Regions from separate parts of the Enterobacter sp. ECC-219 genome, predicted to be linked through region 2. Evidence: predicted binding sites of a transcription regulator. Region 2 holds the regulator's gene; each other region holds the start of a gene.
What was found. Region 2 encodes sigma-54, which starts transcription at its own class of promoters, with help from an activator protein. Its sites were predicted from a motif close to GTTGGCACANNTTTCGCTNT; they were not measured.

Region 1: the regulator sigma-54 is predicted to act here: its motif matches at 2,469-2,488, upstream of norV (anaerobic nitric oxide reductase flavorubredoxin).
Region 3: the regulator sigma-54 is predicted to act here: its motif matches at 2,156-2,175, upstream of V1603_RS09485 (amino acid ABC transporter substrate-binding protein).
Region 4: the regulator sigma-54 is predicted to act here: its motif matches at 1,744-1,763, upstream of hypA (hydrogenase maturation nickel metallochaperone HypA).

The regions. Positions count from the first base shown of each region.
Region 1 is NZ_CP143680.1:4,597,564-4,601,776, reverse strand. Features, by position in the region: gene norW (NADH:flavorubredoxin reductase NorW) at 1-984, opposite strand, end outside; gene norV (anaerobic nitric oxide reductase flavorubredoxin) at 981-2,423, opposite strand; gene norR (nitric oxide reductase transcriptional regulator NorR) at 2,610-4,124, shown strand; gene gutQ (arabinose-5-phosphate isomerase GutQ) at 4,121-4,213, opposite strand, start outside.
Region 2 is NZ_CP143680.1:61,861-66,073, reverse strand. Features, by position in the region: gene rapZ (RNase adapter RapZ) at 1-708, opposite strand, end outside; gene ptsN (PTS IIA-like nitrogen regulatory protein PtsN) at 754-1,245, opposite strand; gene hpf (ribosome hibernation promoting factor) at 1,328-1,615, opposite strand; gene rpoN (RNA polymerase factor sigma-54) at 1,638-3,071, opposite strand; gene lptB (LPS export ABC transporter ATP-binding protein) at 3,119-3,844, opposite strand; gene lptA (lipopolysaccharide ABC transporter substrate-binding protein LptA) at 3,851-4,213, opposite strand, start outside.
Region 3 is NZ_CP143680.1:2,021,083-2,025,295, forward strand. Features, by position in the region: gene gltK (glutamate/aspartate ABC transporter permease GltK) at 1-82, opposite strand, end outside; gene V1603_RS09480 (amino acid ABC transporter permease) at 82-822, opposite strand; gene V1603_RS09485 (amino acid ABC transporter substrate-binding protein) at 978-1,883, opposite strand; gene lnt (apolipoprotein N-acyltransferase) at 2,285-3,823, opposite strand; gene corC (CNNM family magnesium/cobalt transport protein CorC) at 3,829-4,213, opposite strand, start outside.
Region 4 is NZ_CP143680.1:4,615,669-4,619,881, reverse strand. Features, by position in the region: gene hypD (hydrogenase formation protein HypD) at 1-232, opposite strand, end outside; gene V1603_RS21970 (HypC/HybG/HupF family hydrogenase formation chaperone) at 235-507, opposite strand; gene hypB (hydrogenase nickel incorporation protein HypB) at 498-1,361, opposite strand; gene hypA (hydrogenase maturation nickel metallochaperone HypA) at 1,365-1,715, opposite strand; gene hycA (formate hydrogenlyase regulator HycA) at 1,927-2,391, shown strand; gene V1603_RS21950 (4Fe-4S dicluster domain-containing protein) at 2,465-3,073, shown strand; gene hycC (formate hydrogenlyase subunit 3) at 3,070-4,213, shown strand, end outside.

The sequences.
Region 1 (4,213 bases), 490 kb from region 2:
CGTTTCACCTGCGAGATGCAGCGGTAATTCCGGCGTTTTTACTTTTACCAGCATGGCGGGCAATTTCAGCGGCGCGCTTCCGCCGAGCAGATTTTTCGCCAGACACATTGCGCTTAACTGAATCGGCTGCAAAAAGGGCAGCACTTCACCGTTAATTTCCGCACAGTCGCCCAGGGCATAAATGTCCGGCCGCGTGGTTTGCAGGTAGCAGTCTACCTTCACGCCGCGGTTTATCTCAGCCCCTGCGCGATGCGCCAGCGCGGTTTCCGGACGCAGCCCTGTCGCGGCAACCACCGCATCCACTTCTACGCTGCGGCTGCGGTCGAGCGTGGCGCGAATACCGCCTTCGGTTTTGCTCAGGCTCTGCAGCTGCGATTTCAGCAGCAGATGGACGCCCATATCGGTCAGACGATGCTGTAAGCGACTGCTTACTTCTGCGGGCATCAGCGCCGACAGAATACTGGCCGCGTGGTCAACCAGGGTGACGGATTTCCCCGCGCGGCAGAAATCCATCGCCAGCTCGGTGCCGATCAGCCCGCCGCCGACAATCATCACCCGTTGCGCATCGCGGAGCAGGGTTTCGCTGGCCTGGTACTCCTGCTGGCTGTTGAGGGTAATCATCAGCTCGCGGCCCTCAACCGGCGGCACAAAGGCTGATGCCCCGGTCGCCAGCACCAGCCTGTCGTACTGCCAGGTTTTCTCTTTCGCTTTCACCACGTGGGCGTCGGCGTCGATGTCGGTGACCCAGGTGTACGGAAACAGACGCAGGTTAAACTGCTCCGCGAACTCCCCCGCCGTCTGGCGGGTGAGGTCTTCGGCGCGCTGATTCTGGCTGATGACGTGGCTTAAATCAGGCTTGTTGTACTCGTCCATGCTGTCAGCGGCAATCACCGTCAGCGGCACGTGAGCGTCCTGCTTGCGGATATTTTTCACCAGCTGGCGGGCGGCAAAGCCCGAGCCGATGATAACGATGCCGTTGCTCATTTTGCCTCCGCTGCCAGTTCGTCAAAGACGTCTTTGCCGAGGGAACATTCCGGGCAGAGGAAGTTGTCCGGCACCTCGCTCCACGGCGTGCACGGAGAGACATCCTGTAGCGGCTCGCCCAGCTCAGGATCGTAAACCCACTGGCAGACGCTGCACTGCATGCGTGGGCCGAGATCGGCGCTGGCGGCAACGTCACAGGTTTGCGGCTGTTCGGCGGGTGTTGCATCGGCATCAGGAAGCGGTGCGAGCGCCCACTGACGGGCAATGTCGCGACCGTGCTGGCGGCAGATTTCCAGCGCGTCGAGATCAGGACGCCATTTCGCCTTCAGGCTCAGGGACATCTCAAAACCGGCATCCTGTAAACGGGTGGAGAGACGGTCTACCGCGCCGCCGCTCCAGCCGTGTGAACCAAAGGCACTGGCGCGTTTGTTGCGAAAGCGCAGACCGGTCATCTCTTCCACCAGGCCGGCAATTTTCGGCATCATCACGTTATTCATGGTGGAGGTGCCCACCAGCACGCCCTTAGAGCGGAAGACGTTGGTCAATACCTCGTTCTTATCGCTGCGCGCCACGTTGAAGATTTTCACCGCCACGTTCGGGTCCACTTCGTTGATGCCCTGGGCAATGGCGTCCGCCATCATGCGGGTGTTGTTGGACATGGTGTCGTAGAAAATCGTAATGCGGTCTTCCTGATAATCTGCCGCCCATTTCAGGTACAGCTCCACTATCTGGGTTGGGTTTTCACGCCACACCACGCCGTGGGAGGTGGCAATCATCTCCACCGGCAGGTTGAAGCCGAGGATCTCGGTGATTTTCGGCGTCACCAGGCGGCTGAACGGGGTCAGGATGTTGGCGTAGTAACGCTGGCACTGTTCGAACAGCTCGGCTTGGTCCACTTCGTCGTTGAACAGGCGCTCGTCGCAGTAGTGCTGGCCGAAGGCGTCGTTGCTGAACAGCACCGCGTCGCCGGTCATGTAGGTCATCATGCTGTCCGGCCAGTGCAGCATCGGGGTTTCCACAAAGATCAGCTGCTTGCCGTTGCCGATATCCAGCGCGTCGCCGGTTTTCACGGTGTGGAAGTTCCACTCCGGATGGTGATGGTGGCCGTTGATCGAGTCGATGGCGTTGGTGGTGCAGTAGATTGGGGTGTCCGGGATGCAGGACATCAGTTCGGTCAGGGCCCCGGCGTGATCCTCTTCCGCATGGTTGATGATGATGTAGTCGATGGCGTTCAGATCGATTTCGCTGCGCAGGTTCTGCACGAACTCGCGGCTGAACTTGTGATCGACGGTATCGATCAGCACGTTTTTACCTTCGCGAATGAGATAGCTGTTGTAGCTGCTGCCGCGCAGCGTTTTGTATTCCGTCCCGTGGAAATCGCGCACTTCCCAGTCACGTTGACCCACCCAATGAATGTTATTTTTAACCAGAATAGACATAGCAACCTCAGCGTAATACAGCGTTTCAAATAAGATGCTGTACCTATATCAAGGTGCGTGCCAACTATTTAATTGATTGATAATATTGAGTTTATAAATGTATTGTCCGTAAAGGATAGTCATTATGACTATCAAGAAAGCTGTCAATATGACACTATGTATTGTCAAAATGACTGTGAGGCTGACATGAGCTTTTCTGTAGATGTGCTGGCGAAGATTGCCATTGAACTGCAAACCGGTATCGGCCATCAGGACCGTTTTCAACGGCTGATCTCCACGCTGCGCCAGGTGCTGGCGTGTGACGCCTCGGCGCTGCTGCGCTACGAGGGAAGACAGTTTATTCCGCTGGCTATCGACGGGCTGGCGCAGGACGTGCTCGGACGGCGCTTTACCCTTGAAGGCCATCCGCGGCTGGAGACCATCGCCCGCGCGGGTGACGTGGTGCGTTTCCCGGCGGACAGCGATCTGCCCGACCCGTACGACGGCCTGATCCCCGGACAGGAGAGCCTGAAGGTGCACGCCTGTATCGGCCTGCCGCTGTTTGCCGGGCAAAACCTGATTGGCGCGCTGACGCTCGACGGCATGTCGCCGGACCAGTTCGACACCTTCAGCGACGAAGCGCTGCGCCTGATTGCGGCGCTGGCCGCCGGGGCGCTGAATAATGCGCTGTTGATAGAGCAGCTGGAGAGCCAGAATATTCTTCCCGGCAGCCCGGCGGCGTTTGAGCAGGTCACGCACACGGAGATGATCGGTCTTTCGCCCGGCATGGCGCAGCTCAAAAAAGAGATTGAGATTGTCGCCGCGTCCGATCTGAACGTGCTGATCTTCGGGGAGACCGGCACCGGTAAGGAGCTGGTGGCGAAAGCCATTCACGAAGCCTCGCCGCGGGCGGCCAACCCGCTGGTGTACCTCAACTGCGCCGCGCTGCCGGAAAGCGTGGCGGAGAGCGAGCTGTTTGGTCACGTCAAAGGGGCGTTTACCGGGGCGATCAGCAACCGCAGCGGCAAGTTCGAAATGGCCGATAACGGCACGCTCTTCCTGGATGAGATTGGCGAATTATCCTTATCACTTCAGGCCAAACTGCTGCGCGTATTGCAGTACGGCGATATTCAGCGCGTGGGGGATGACCGCAGCCACAGAGTGGACGTGCGCGTGCTGGCAGCGACTAACCGGGATCTGCGTGAAGCGGTGCTGGCGGGCAATTTCCGCGCCGACCTGTTCCACCGCCTGAGCGTGTTCCCGCTGTCCGTGCCCCCGCTACGCGAGCGCGGGGACGACGTGGTGCTGCTGGCGGGCTTTTTCTGCGAGCAGTGCCGCCTCAGGATGGGGCTTTCCCGCGTGGTGCTGAGTCCGGGGGCGAGATCGCATCTGCTGAGCTACGGCTGGCCGGGCAACGTGCGCGAGCTGGAGCATGCGATTCACCGCGCGGTAGTGCTGGCGCGGGCGACGCGCTCGGGGGATGAAGTGGTTATTCATGCGCGCCATTTTGCGCTGCAGGATGAAAATACGCCGTCCGTGAAGCCTGCAACGCCTGAGAGCGTGAACGAGAACCTGCGCGAGGCGACGGAAGCATTTCAGCGTCAGATGATTACCCGCGCGCTGGAGCAGAACAACCGCAGCTGGGCGGCGTGCGCCCGGGCGCTGGAGATGGACGTCGCCAACCTGCACCGGCTGGCGAAGCGTCTCGGGCTGAAGGGTTAGATTATCCCGGCCTGGTAGAAGTCCTGCAGGTTGATGGCGCCGCACAGCCTACCGTGCTCGTCCACCACCGGTGCGGCGGTGATTTTGCG
Region 2 (4,213 bases):
GTTTGTCTCCAGCATAGGTAACCATAGCTCAAGGTAGCTTCGCGTCTGGTAGATAAAATTGTGAACTTCTGTGTGCCGGTCGAGGAACGCCGCGACGGGTTTATCCAGGCCGGTCATTGGACGCAGTTTGGGATCCCAGTGCGGGTTCGGCAGGAAGCGCACGTCGAAAACATAGTCCGCATCAATCGGAATACCGTGCTTAAAGCCGAAGGATTCGAACACCATCGTCAGTTCGCGCTCGCGTTTGCCCAGCAGGCGGGTACGCAGCATTTCCGCCAGCTCGTGAACGGACATCTCTGAGGTGTCGACTATCAGATCGGCACGAGAGCGCAGCGGCTCCAGCAGATCGCTCTCTTCATCGATTGCGCTCTCCAGCGAGAGATTCTTGCTGGATAGCGGGTGCAAACGACGGGTATCACTGTAGCGGCGGATCAGGGTATTGCGGTCGGCATCAAGGAACAGCAGTTGAGGCGAGAACGCGTCAGGCAGGTTACTCATTGCCTGTTCGAAGATCTCCGGGGATTCGGGCATGTTACGCACGTCGATACTGACGGCGGCGGAGGTTTGTCTCTCCGCTAGCGTGCGTGCCAGATCGGGCAATAACACGACCGGCAGGTTATCGACGCAGTAAAAACCCATGTCTTCCAGCGCACGCAGGGCAACGGATTTTCCCGACCCTGAACGACCGCTGACAATCATCAGCACCATGTTCCGTTTCTCCTCAGGACAACAGATGTGAAGGCCATCACCTGGTTATGCGTCATCCTGATTGCCTTCTGCTTCAGTGATAATTTGATAAAGCTCTTCATCACTTTGGGCCGAGCGCAGTCGACGGCAGATGGTTTTATCCGCCAGACGTTTAGCAACCAGCGAAAGCGTATGCAGATGGGTCTTGGTCTGGTCGGCAGGCACCAGCAGCGCGAAGAGGAGATCGACGGGCTGGTTATCAATGGCGTCAAAAGCGATTGGCGTTTCCAGCTGCACAAACACACCGACGGCACGCAGGGTATCCTCTTCCAGCTTGCCGTGCGGGATCGCGATGCCGTTGCCGATACCGGTACTGCCCATCTTTTCACGGGTCAGAATCGCTTCGAACACCACCTGCGGCGGCAGGCCCAGCTGTTTTGCAGCCAATTCACTGATGATCTCCAGCGCACGTTTTTTGCTCTGGCAGTGAACGGCACTGCGGGTACATTCCTGGTTAAGGACATTGCTCAGTTGAAGAGCGGAATCGTTGTTTATCATAATTTCACCTAAGCGCTAACTGTACAAATGGCCTGTTGTGTTTCACAACAGGCCGTCCTGCACCCGTTAACTGCCCGGACAATTAGTGTTGTTTCAGTTTATCTTTATGTTTATTGAGCTGTCGCGCAAGCTTGTCAATCAAGCCGTCGATAGCCGCGTACATGTCCTGCCCTTCCGCACTGGCATGGAGCTCACCCCCGTTTACATGCAGGGTCGCATCCGAGATATGAGTCACTTTCTCCACTTTTAACACAACGTAGACCTGGTTGATCCTTTCGAAATACTGTTCAAGTTTCGCGAACTTAGCGTTCACGAAGTCACGTAAGGCCTCAGTAATCTCGACGTTGTGTCCTGTGATATTGAGCTGCATAGTGTCTTCCTTATCGGTTGTGTCAGACCAGCTGTTTACGCTGGTTAGACGGCGGAATGGATAAAGACTCTCGATACTTCGCAACAGTACGACGTGCCACCATAATACCCTGATCGGACAGCATGGTGGTCAACTTACTGTCACTTAGTGGCTTCGCGGGGTTCTCCGCGGCGATCAACTTCTTCACCAGTGCGCGAATCGCCGTTGACGACGCTTCGCCGCCGCCCTCGGTGTTCACATGGCTGGAGAAGAAATACTTAAGCTCAAAAATACCGCGCGGACTGTGCAGATACTTCTGCGTGGTGACGCGGGAAATGGTGGATTCATGCATCTCGACGGCCTGGGCGATATCCGCCAGTACCATCGGTTTCATATACTCTTCGCCCTGCTCAAAGAATGCCTGCTGCTGTTCGACGATGCAGCGGCTCACGCGCAGCAGGGTATCATTCCGGCTCTCCAGGCTCTTGATCAACCATCGCGCTTCCTGAAGATTGCTGCGAATATATTGATTGTCGGAGTCGTTGCGCGCGCTGGTGCACATAGAGGCGTACTGCTGGTTGATTTGCAGGCGAGGGATGCTGTCAGAGTTCAGTTCAACGACCCAGCGGTCATTGTGTTTTCTGACCAGCACGTCCGGGATAACGTACTCGGGTTCGCTGGTCTGGATCGACTGACCGGGACGCGGATCGAGAGACTGGATCAGATTTACCGCCTCTTTCAGCACCTCTTCCTTCAGGCGCGTCACGCGCATCAGGGTGCGGAAATCGTGGTTAGCCAGAAGATCCAGATGATCGCTGATGATTAAGCGCGCTTCGTCGAGCCACGGCGTCTCTTTGCTGAACTGAGAAAGCTGGATCAGCAGGCAGTCGCGCAGGTCTTTCGCGGCCACCCCGACCGGATCGAAGCGCTGAATGCGTTTCAGTACCGCTTCAATCTCCTCAATCTCAATCTCTTCATCGCCCATGCTTTCCAGAATGTCGTCCAGCGTGACGGTCAAATAACCGGTGTCATCAACGGCGTCGACAATCGACGTGGCAATGGCACGGTCGGTATCGGAGAAGGGGGTAAGCTCTACCTGCCACATGAGGTAATCCTGCAGCGACTGGGTGGTTTCGCCCTGGTAGACCGGTAGCTCGTCGTCCTGGTAGTCTGCACGCGTGCCGGAAGGGGTCCCGGCGGTATAGATTTCATCCCAGCTGGCATCCAGCGGAAGCTCGTCCGGCATCTCTTTTTGTTCGAGGGCATCCGCGGTGTCGAGCGCTTCTGTATCCTGTGACTGCTGGGTATCTACCTCGTCATGAAGATCGGCTTGCTCCAGCAGGGGATTGCTGTCCAGCGCCTGCTGGAGCTCCTGCTGAAGTTCTAACGTGGACAGCTGCAACAGGCGAATTGCCTGCTGTAGCTGCGGCGTCATCGCCAGCTGTTGGCTGAGCCTTAATTGCAAACCTTGCTTCATGTTCAGAGCATTTTTCTCCGGTTCGGCGTTACGTTACCTCTACCCTATCAGAGTCTGAAGTCTTCCCCAAGATAGACACGCTTAACATGATCGTCTTCGAGGATCTGCTGCGGCGTACCGTGGGCGATCAGATTGCCCTGGCTCACGATATACGCGCGTTCACATACCGCCAGCGTTTCACGAACGTTGTGGTCGGTGATCAGCACGCCAAGCCCGCTGTCACGCAGATGCTCGATAATGCGTTTAATGTCGATAACGGAGATTGGGTCAACGCCCGCAAACGGTTCATCCAGAAGGATAAACTTCGGATTGGCGGCCAGCGCGCGCGCAATCTCAACACGACGGCGTTCCCCCCCGGACAATGCCTGGCCCAGGCTGTCGCGCAGGTGCTCGATGTGAAACTCTTCCATCAGCTCGTTGGCGCGATCCTGACGCTGTTCGTTGGTCAGGTCGTCGCGAATTTGCAGGACCGCCATCAGGTTATCAAAGACGCTCAGACGACGGAAAATAGAGGCTTCCTGCGGCAGATAGCCGATGCCACGGCGCGCGCGCGCGTGCAGCGGCAGCAGGCTGATGTCTTCATCGTCAATAATAATGTTGCCGGCATCGCGCGGCACAATACCAACCACCATGTAGAAGGTGGTGGTTTTACCCGCACCGTTCGGGCCAAGCAGGCCCACAATTTCGCCGGAGTTGACGGTCAGACTGACATCTTCTACGACACGGCGGCCTTTGTAAGCCTTCGCGAGATTTTTTGCAGTTAATGTTGCCATAGCGAATTAGTTACTCTTCTTCTGTGCCGGGGCCTGGCCCTTGCCTTTGTCCTGCAGCTGCGACGGAACCAGCACGGTGGTTACGCGTTTGCCTTTCTCGCTGGAGGCCTGCATTTTTTGCTCTTTCACCAGATAGGTAATCTGGTCACCGGTAATATTGCTGTCCAGCTGTTCCAGATAGGCGTTTCCGGTCAGGATGACCAGATCCTTCGCCAGCTCATAGTGCATATGCGAGGCGTGGCCCTTCACCGGCTTGCCGTTGTCCTGCATCTGGTAGAAGGTGGCCGGGTTGCCGTAGCCATCAATAATCTCTTTGCCCTGCTCGCCGCCCGGACGGGTAACGACCACCTTATCGGCATTAATTTTGAT
Region 3 (4,213 bases), 2.0 Mb from region 2:
CGGTGATCTTTAAGGTAATTACCAGACCATCGAGCAGGTAGGGCATGGATGGAACAATAGAACTCCAGTCAAATTCGTACATTATTTGCCCCCCAGATTGCCCGGCAGGCGTACTTTGCGTTCAACCAGGTTCATCACCAGCATGATGAAAGCGTTAATCAGAACATAGGCGAGCGTGATCGCGGTGAAGGATTCCCACGCGTGAGCGGAGTAATCCAGCAGCTTGCCCGCCTGTGCAGCCATATCCACCAGGCCGATGGTTGAGGCGATGGCCGAGTTTTTCACCAGGTTCATCATCTCAGAGGTCATCGGTGGAACGATAACGCGGTAGGCGTTAGGCAGCAGCACATAGCGGTAGGTTTGTGGCAGGGTCAGGCCCATGGCCAGGCCCGCATTTTTTTGTCCGCGCGGCAATGACTGAATGGCGGCACGCACCTGCTCGCAAACGCGCGCAGCGGTAAACAGCCCCAGACACATCATGGAGGAGACAAAGAACTGCACATTCGGATCCAGCTCCGACTTGAACCACATGCCAATATTTTCCGGCAGCAGTTCCGGGATGACCAGATACCAGGTAAAGAACTGCACGATGAGCGGAACGTTACGGAACAGTTCCACATACAGTGTGCCAATGGTTGAAAGGAAACGGTTAGGGACGGTGCGCAGAATACCGAACAGCGAACCGACAAGAAACGCGATGATCCACGCCGTTATCGATAATGCCACGGTAACCTGAAAGCCGCTCCACAGCCAGCCAAGATAGGTGGTGTTGCCGAACGGGGCTTGTTGCAGGAATATGCCCCAGTTCCAGTCTATTGACATAATAAACTCCAGAAAAAAGAGGGTAGCAGCGCTACCCTCGAAGATTGGTGAGAAGCTCATTTTTCGCGCTGAGTGGGGAACGACCACTCAACGTATAGTCTGTCCATGCTTCCCGACAATCGAGAGGGCAGGAGATCCCGCCCCTGTTGTTCTAATTAGTTAAGAGCCTTGTCATTTGGAGATTTGAACAGCGCTTTCATGTCGTCAGACAGTTCAAAATTCATGTTCAGGTTTTTTGGTGGAATTGGGTTCTTGAACCACTTGTCGAACCATTTTTCCGCTTCGCCGGAGGTCTGAACCTGAGCGATGGTGTCATCGATCAGCTTTTTGAACTGCGGATCGTCTTTACGCAGCATACAGCCGTAGGCTTCTTTGGACTGCGCAGTACCGACGATATCCCAGTTGTCTGGTTTCTTCGCCTTCGCACGTTCGCCCGCCAGCAGGGCGTCATCCATCATAAACGCGACGGCACGGCCGCTTTCCAGGGTACGGAAAGAGTCGCCATGGTCTTTCGCGCTGATGATGCGCATGTCCATTTTCTTCTCGTCGTTCAGCTTGTGCAGCAGGACTTCAGAAGTGGTACCGGAGGTCACAACGACCGCTTTGCCTTTCAGGTCAGCAAAATCTTTGATCGCTCCGCCTTTTTTGGTCAGCAGACGGGTACCCACGACAAAGATGGTGTCAGAGAAGGCCGCCTGCTTCTGGCGTTCGAGGTTGTTGGTGGTAGAGCCACACTCGAAGTCAAAGGTGCCGTTTTGCAGCAGTGGAATACGGTTCTGTGAAGTGATTGGGATCAGCTTCACCTGCAGGTCAGGTTTGTTCAGCTTTTTCTTCACAGCTTCAACGATGGCGTTGGAGTAATCCTGTGAATAGCCCACGACTTTTTGCGTGTTGTCGTAGTAAGAGAACGGGACGGAAGATTCACGGTGGCCGACCACGATGACGCCGTTTTTGGCAATCTTGTCGAGAGTGCTGCCTGCTGCCGGAGCGTCTTCAGCGTGAACCACGCCTGCGGACATTCCCATAACCAGCATTGCTGTGGCCAGTTTACGTAATTGCATACCCAACTCCTTTCTTATCAGCGCCAGTGACGCATTGATACCCATTGTGATGTTGTTATATCTCGCGCGATGCGAGTGCAGTGTTATGCAAGCTTGTTAACATTTAGTCTGGCTTAATGTAAAGATTTTGCTGCGTTATTGTTTATTTTTGCGAAGCGCGCCGCACGATTCAGAGGCAATAATCTCCCGTTGCACCGTTTCGGTGCTACCGATGATCTACGCTGGTGCGACAAGGTTACACGTTAAGCCAAACTGCGTTTGCGTGAATAAATAAAGCAATAGGCGTGCCAGATTTGGCGTCGGAAGGGAGTTGTCGGGTGACGGCTACGCCTTACCCGACCTACGGGAGTAAAAATGTAGGCCGGGTAAGCGTCAGCGCCACCCGGCAACAGAAGGTAAGACTAGCGACGACGCTGACGCAGGCTCATCAGCACGGCGCCAAAGCCGAACAGCGCGGTCAAAATCCACAGCGGCCAGTTGCCGGTGCGGGCGTACGGCGTAAGTCCCGTGGTTGGTGTGACGTTAGTGGTCAGCACCTCACGGGTAAACTGCGGGATCATGGCCTGGATTTCACCCTGCGGACCAATCACGGCTGTGATGCCGTTGTTGGTGCTGCGCAGCAGCGGACGCGCCAGCTCCAGGGAACGCATGCGCGCCATCTGGAAGTGCTGCCACGGGCCGATAGATTTACCAAACCAGGCATCGTTGGAGATGGTCAGCAGATAGTCGGTATCCGGACGGAAGTTATCCCGCACCTGCTCGCCGAGGATGATTTCGTAGCAGATGGCCGCCGTAAGAGCCAGACCGTGCGCATGCAGCTGGGGCTGAACGTACGGGCCGCGGCTGAAGGAGGACATCGGCAGGTCAAAGAACGGTGCCAGCGGGCGCAAAATCGACTCCAGCGGGACAAATTCACCAAACGGCACCAGGTGGTTCTTGTTGTACCGGTCAGTAGAGTGGTAGCTGTACTCGCTATCTTTCCCAAGCGTAATGATAGTGTTGTAGGTGTCGTAGCGGTTCTGCTGATTCAGCCGCGCATCGACAATGCCGGTAATCAGCGTGCTGCCGCGCGCTACCAGCAGGTCGTTCATCATGTTCAGGAATGGCTGCTGGTTGATTTCCAGATCGGGAATGGCAGACTCTGGCCAGATAATCAGCTGCGATTTACCCATCACCTCTTCGGTGGCGTTGGCGTAGATCTTCAGCGTGTTCAGCAGCTCTTTTTCGTCCCACTTCATGGACTGCGGGATATTCCCCTGCACCATGGAAACCTGCATGGTGCGCTCAGGCTCAGGCGTGAACCACTGGATATAGCGCAGCGGGAAGGGCAGGGCGAACAGCACCAGCGCCACAGCCAGCGGTTTCCAGCAGCGCTGGACCAGCGCCAGGACCAGCAGGCCGCTCACCACCATCAGCAGGAAGTTAATGGCTTCAACGCCCATTACCGGCGCGAGACCTTTCAGCGGGCCGTCAATTTGGCTGTAGCCGAACTGTAGCCACGGGAAACCGGTCAGCACCCAGCCACGCAGGAACTCGGTAATCTGCCAGACCACCGGCGCGGCAATGGCGACGCGCAGCCAGGTGGTTTTAGGCCACAGGCGAGAAAGGATACCGGCGAACAGACCGGTGTACAGTGAGAGATAAGCAGCGAGCAGTACGACCAGGAAGACGTTAACCGGGCCCGGCATCCCGCCAAATTGGGCGATACTGACGTAGACCCAGTTAATGCCGGAACCAAACAGCCCCAGCCCCCAGAAGTAGCCAATGGCGGCGGCCTGTACCGGACGACGGTTCAGGGTCAGGCCCTGAAGCCCCATCAGGGAGAGAATGGCCGCGGGCCAGATATCGTAAGGAGAAAAAGCCAGCGTACCGCTGGCTCCGAGCAACAGCGCCAGCAGCAAACGGACGCGCTGGCGTTCAAGCAATGGGGCAAATGCCATTTACATTAATCTTCCAGTTTTGGCACCGGTGAATCGTCCGGCGTTCTGACGTGAACCTGTATAATACGTCGGCTGTCGGCCATTGCTACTTTGAACTGGTAACCGTCGATGTCAACGGTCTCACCGCGCGCCGGAAGATGGCCAAAGGCCTGCATCACCAGTCCACCAATGGTATCGACCTCTTCATCGCTGAAGTGGGTACCGAAGGCGTCGTTAAAGTCTTCAATCGAGGCCAGCGCGCGCACGGTCCAGGTGTGGCGGCTGAGCTGACGGAAGTCGATATCCTCTTCTTCGTCGTACTCGTCTTCGATTTCACCCACGATCAGCTCAAGAATATCCTCGATCGTGACAAGACCTGAGACGCCGCCGAATTCATCAATAACAATCGCC
Region 4 (4,213 bases), 470 kb from region 2:
GCCCCATCGGCAGCACGCACACCGGGCAGCCGGGGCCGTGAATAAACTCGATGTTCTCCGGCAGCAGCTGGTCGAGGCCAAATTTGAAGATGGCGTGCGTATGTCCGCCGCACACCTCCATGATCCGCAGCGGCTTTTCTTTCGTGTAGTCCAGCAGCGCCGCGCGCGTTTTCAGATGCCCGATAAGCTGCATCACCTGTTCCGGCGCGCGGTATTCATCAACGTAACGCATGATTACCTTTCCTCGCCGTACAGCAGCGCGCCGACGTCCGGTTCCACGTCGAACATGTTTTGCAGCGCGTCGAGCGTGTCGCGGGCTTCTGCTTCGTTAATCACGCTCATCGCAAAGCCTACGTGGACCAGCACCCACTGGCCGAGGCGCGACGCGCCGCTTTCATCGGTGCTGCCCACCAGCGTCAGGTCGACGTCGCGCAGGATGCCGCAAACCTCGACTTTGGCCTGATTGCCGTCGATGGCGTGAATTTGTCCCGGTACGCCTATGCACATCGTTCGCTCTCCAGCCAGTCCAGCCAGGCGTCCATTCCGTCGCCGCGCGTGGCGGAGACCAGCAGGATGTGAATCGCCGGATTCACTTCCCGGGCATACGCCAGGCACTTATCCACGTCGAAATTCAGGTACGGCAGCAGGTCGACTTTGTTCAGCAGCATGATGGAGGCGGCGGCGAACATGTGGGGGTATTTCAGCGGCTTGTCTTCGCCTTCGGTCACCGAAAGCACCGCCACCTTGTGGCGTTCGCCAAGGTCAAAGCTTGCCGGGCACACCAGGTTACCGACGTTTTCAATAAACAGGATGCCGTTATCCGCCAGCGGCAGGCGCGGCGCGGCGTCGGCAATCATCTGCGCGTCCAGGTGGCAACCTTTACCGGTGTTAACTTGAATTGCCGGGGTGCCGGTTTCGCGGATGCGCGCCGCGTCGTTTACCGTTTGCTGGTCGCCCTCGATCACCGCGCAGGAGACGCGCCCGTTGAGGCGTTTGAGCGTTTCGGTCAGCAGCGTGGTTTTGCCGGAACCGGGGCTGGAGACCAGGTTCAGCACCAGCTGTTTGCGGGCGGCGAAGCGGGCGCGGTTGCGGGCGGCGATCTGGTTATTTTTGTCCAGCACGTCGAGCTCCACCTCCAGCATCTGGCGCTGGCTCATGCCCGGCGCGTGGGTGCCCGCTTCGCCGTGGCCGTAATGCAGGTCACCCGCGCCGGAGCGTTGCGGTGCAAAGGTTATGCCGGTCAGGGCCGCCGCAGGACGCGGGGCGGGGGAAAAGGGCGCGGAGCGAAACGCGGAGTGGGGGCGGTGTTCATCCCCTTCTATATACAGGTTGCCTTCGGCGCAACCGCAGGTACTACACATACTTTACTCCTTCTCGATTTCGAGACGTTGGATCTGCATGCCGTCATCCGCCACGATGCGCAGCCCGGCGCTCTGGCACTGCGGGCAGCGCTGAACCTTCGATGACAGCAGGGTGACGTACTGCTGGCACTGCTCGCACCAGCACTCCGCCTGCTGCTCTTCAATATGCAGCGCGCAGCCTTCCGCCAGCGTGCCGCGGCACACCAGCTCAAAGCAGAAGGCCAGGGCGCTGGTCTCGACGCAGGAAAACGCCCCGACCTTCAGCCAGACGCCAGTGACGCGTTTCGCGCGGTTTTGCACTGCCTGCTGTTCGATAAGTTCCAGAGCACGCTGGCAGAGGGTGATTTCGTGCATGACGCCTCCTCAATGAATTGCGCCATTGAATGCAATAACGGTGCCAGCTTGATTTTTTTTAAGGCGTGACGATGTCAACGCTGTCGAAATGACACGTCGACATCGCAGCGTTGACAGTGAATTTTTTGATAAAGTCATTGTAAATCAATTAATTAAAAACTGGCACGGAATCTGCTTAACAGCCGCTATCTCCATTAACCGGATACCTTTTATGACTATTTGGGAAATCAGCGAAAAAGCGGATTACATCGCGCAACGCCACCAGCAGCTTCAGGATCAGTGGCACCTCTACTGCAACTCTCTGGTTCAGGGGATCACCCTGTCAAAAGCGCGTCTGCATCACGCGATGAGCTGTGCGGCGCAGGGCGATATGCGATTTGTCCTCTTCGGCCATTTCACGGTTTTTGTCACCCTGGCAGACAGCTTTAACAGCCACACCATCGAGTACTACGTCGAGAACAAAGAGGGTGAAAAACAGTGTATTGCGCAGGCCCAGCTGATGGCCGACGGCATGGTCGACGGCTACGTCAGCAACCGCGATCGCCAGCAGGTGCTTGAGCACTATCTGGAGAAAATCGCGCCGGTTTACAACGGTCTCTACGCCGCGGTTGAACACGACTTGCCGGTCGACCTGAAACAGCTGGTCGCGGGAAAGATTCCCGCTAACCCTGCCTGATAACCGTGTGTCGAAAAGTGTCGATGAGACAGTTTTTCGTCGTCAAAAATGACCATCACCTGAGGATTGCCCGGTGAACCGTTTTGTAATTGCTGACTCGACGGTCTGTATTGGCTGTCGAACCTGTGAGGCGGCGTGCTCGGAAACGCACCGCCTGCACGGGCTGCAGTCCATGCCGCGCCTGCGCGTCATGCGTAATGAAAAAGAGTCTGCCCCGCAGCTCTGCCACCACTGTGAAGATGCCCCGTGTGCGGGCGTGTGCCCGGTTAACGCCATCACCCGCGTCGATGGCGCGGTCCAGCTGAACGAAAGCCTGTGCGTCAGCTGCAAGCTGTGCGGCATCGCCTGCCCGTTCGGCGCCATTGAATTCTCCGGCAGCCGCCCGCTCCATATCCCGGCGAACGCCAATACCCCGAAAGCGCTGCCTGCGCCACCCGCTCCGGCGAAGGTGAGCACGCTGCTGGACTGGGTCCCCGGCATCCGCGCTATCGCGGTGAAGTGCGACCTGTGCAGCTTTGACGAACAGGGCCCGGCCTGCGTGCGGACCTGCCCGACCAAAGCGCTGATCCTGGTCAACATCCGCGACATCGCCCGCACCAGCAGGCGCAAGCGCGAGCTGACCATTAATACCGACGTCGGCGATCTTTCGCTTCTGCAGTCGCTTAACGAGGGGGCGAAATGAACGCGATATTTATGATTAACAGCGCCGTGGCGTACTTTGCCGCTGCCGCCGTGCTGGCGCTGGTGTTCTCTTTCCATAAAACCCTGAGCGGCTGGATAGCCGGTATCGGCGGGGCGGTCGGCAGCCTGATGACGCTGGCCGCTGGCGGCGTGGTTCTGCTCGGCGGACAATCCGTGGAAACACTTATGCCGCTGATTCGCCACACCGTGGCGATTACACCGCTAAACGCCATCTGGCTGGTGACCTTTGGCCTGTGCGGGCTGTTTATCAGCCTGTTCAATATTGACTGGCACCGTCATCAGCAGGTCAAAGCCAACGGCCTGCTGGTGAACCTGCTGATGGCCACGGCGGTCTGCACGGTTATCGCCAGCAACCTCGGTGCGCTGGTGGTGATGGCGGAGATCATGGCCCTGTGCGGCGTGTTCCTGACGGGCTGCAGCGCCTCCGGCAAGCTGTGGTTTGCGCTCGGTCGCCTCGGGACGCTGCTGCTGGCGCTGGCCTGCTGGTTGGTGTGGCAGCGTTTCGGCACCCTGGACTTTTCCGCGCTTAACGGCCAGACGCTGGGCAACGACGTCTGGCTGCTTGGCGTAGTCGGCTTTGGCCTGCTGGCCGGGATTATCCCGCTGCACGGCTGGGTGCCGCAGGCGCATGCGAATGCCCCGGCGCCGGCTGCCGCGCTGTTCTCCACAGTGGTGATGAAGGTGGGGCTGTTCGGTATCCTGACCCTCACGCTGACCGGCGGTCAGCCGCCGCTTTGGTGGGGCGTGATGCTGCTGATTGCGGGCATGGTCACCGCGTTCGTTGGCGGGTTGTACGCCCTGATGGAGCACAACATTCAGCGCCTGCTGGCGTACCACACCCTTGAAAACATCGGCATCATCCTGCTCGGTATGGGCGCGGGCGTCGCCGGGCTGGCGCTTAACCAGCCGGCGCTGATTGCTGCCGGGTTTATCGGCGGCCTGTATCACCTCGTCAACCACAGCCTGTTTAAAAGCACCCTCTTCCTCGGGGCGGGTAGCGTCTGGTTCCGAACCGGCCATCGGGATATCGAAAAGCTCGGCGGCATCGGCAAAAAGATGCCCGTCATTTCACTCGCCATGCTGGTGGGGCTGATGGCGATGGCCGCGCTGCCGCCGCTGA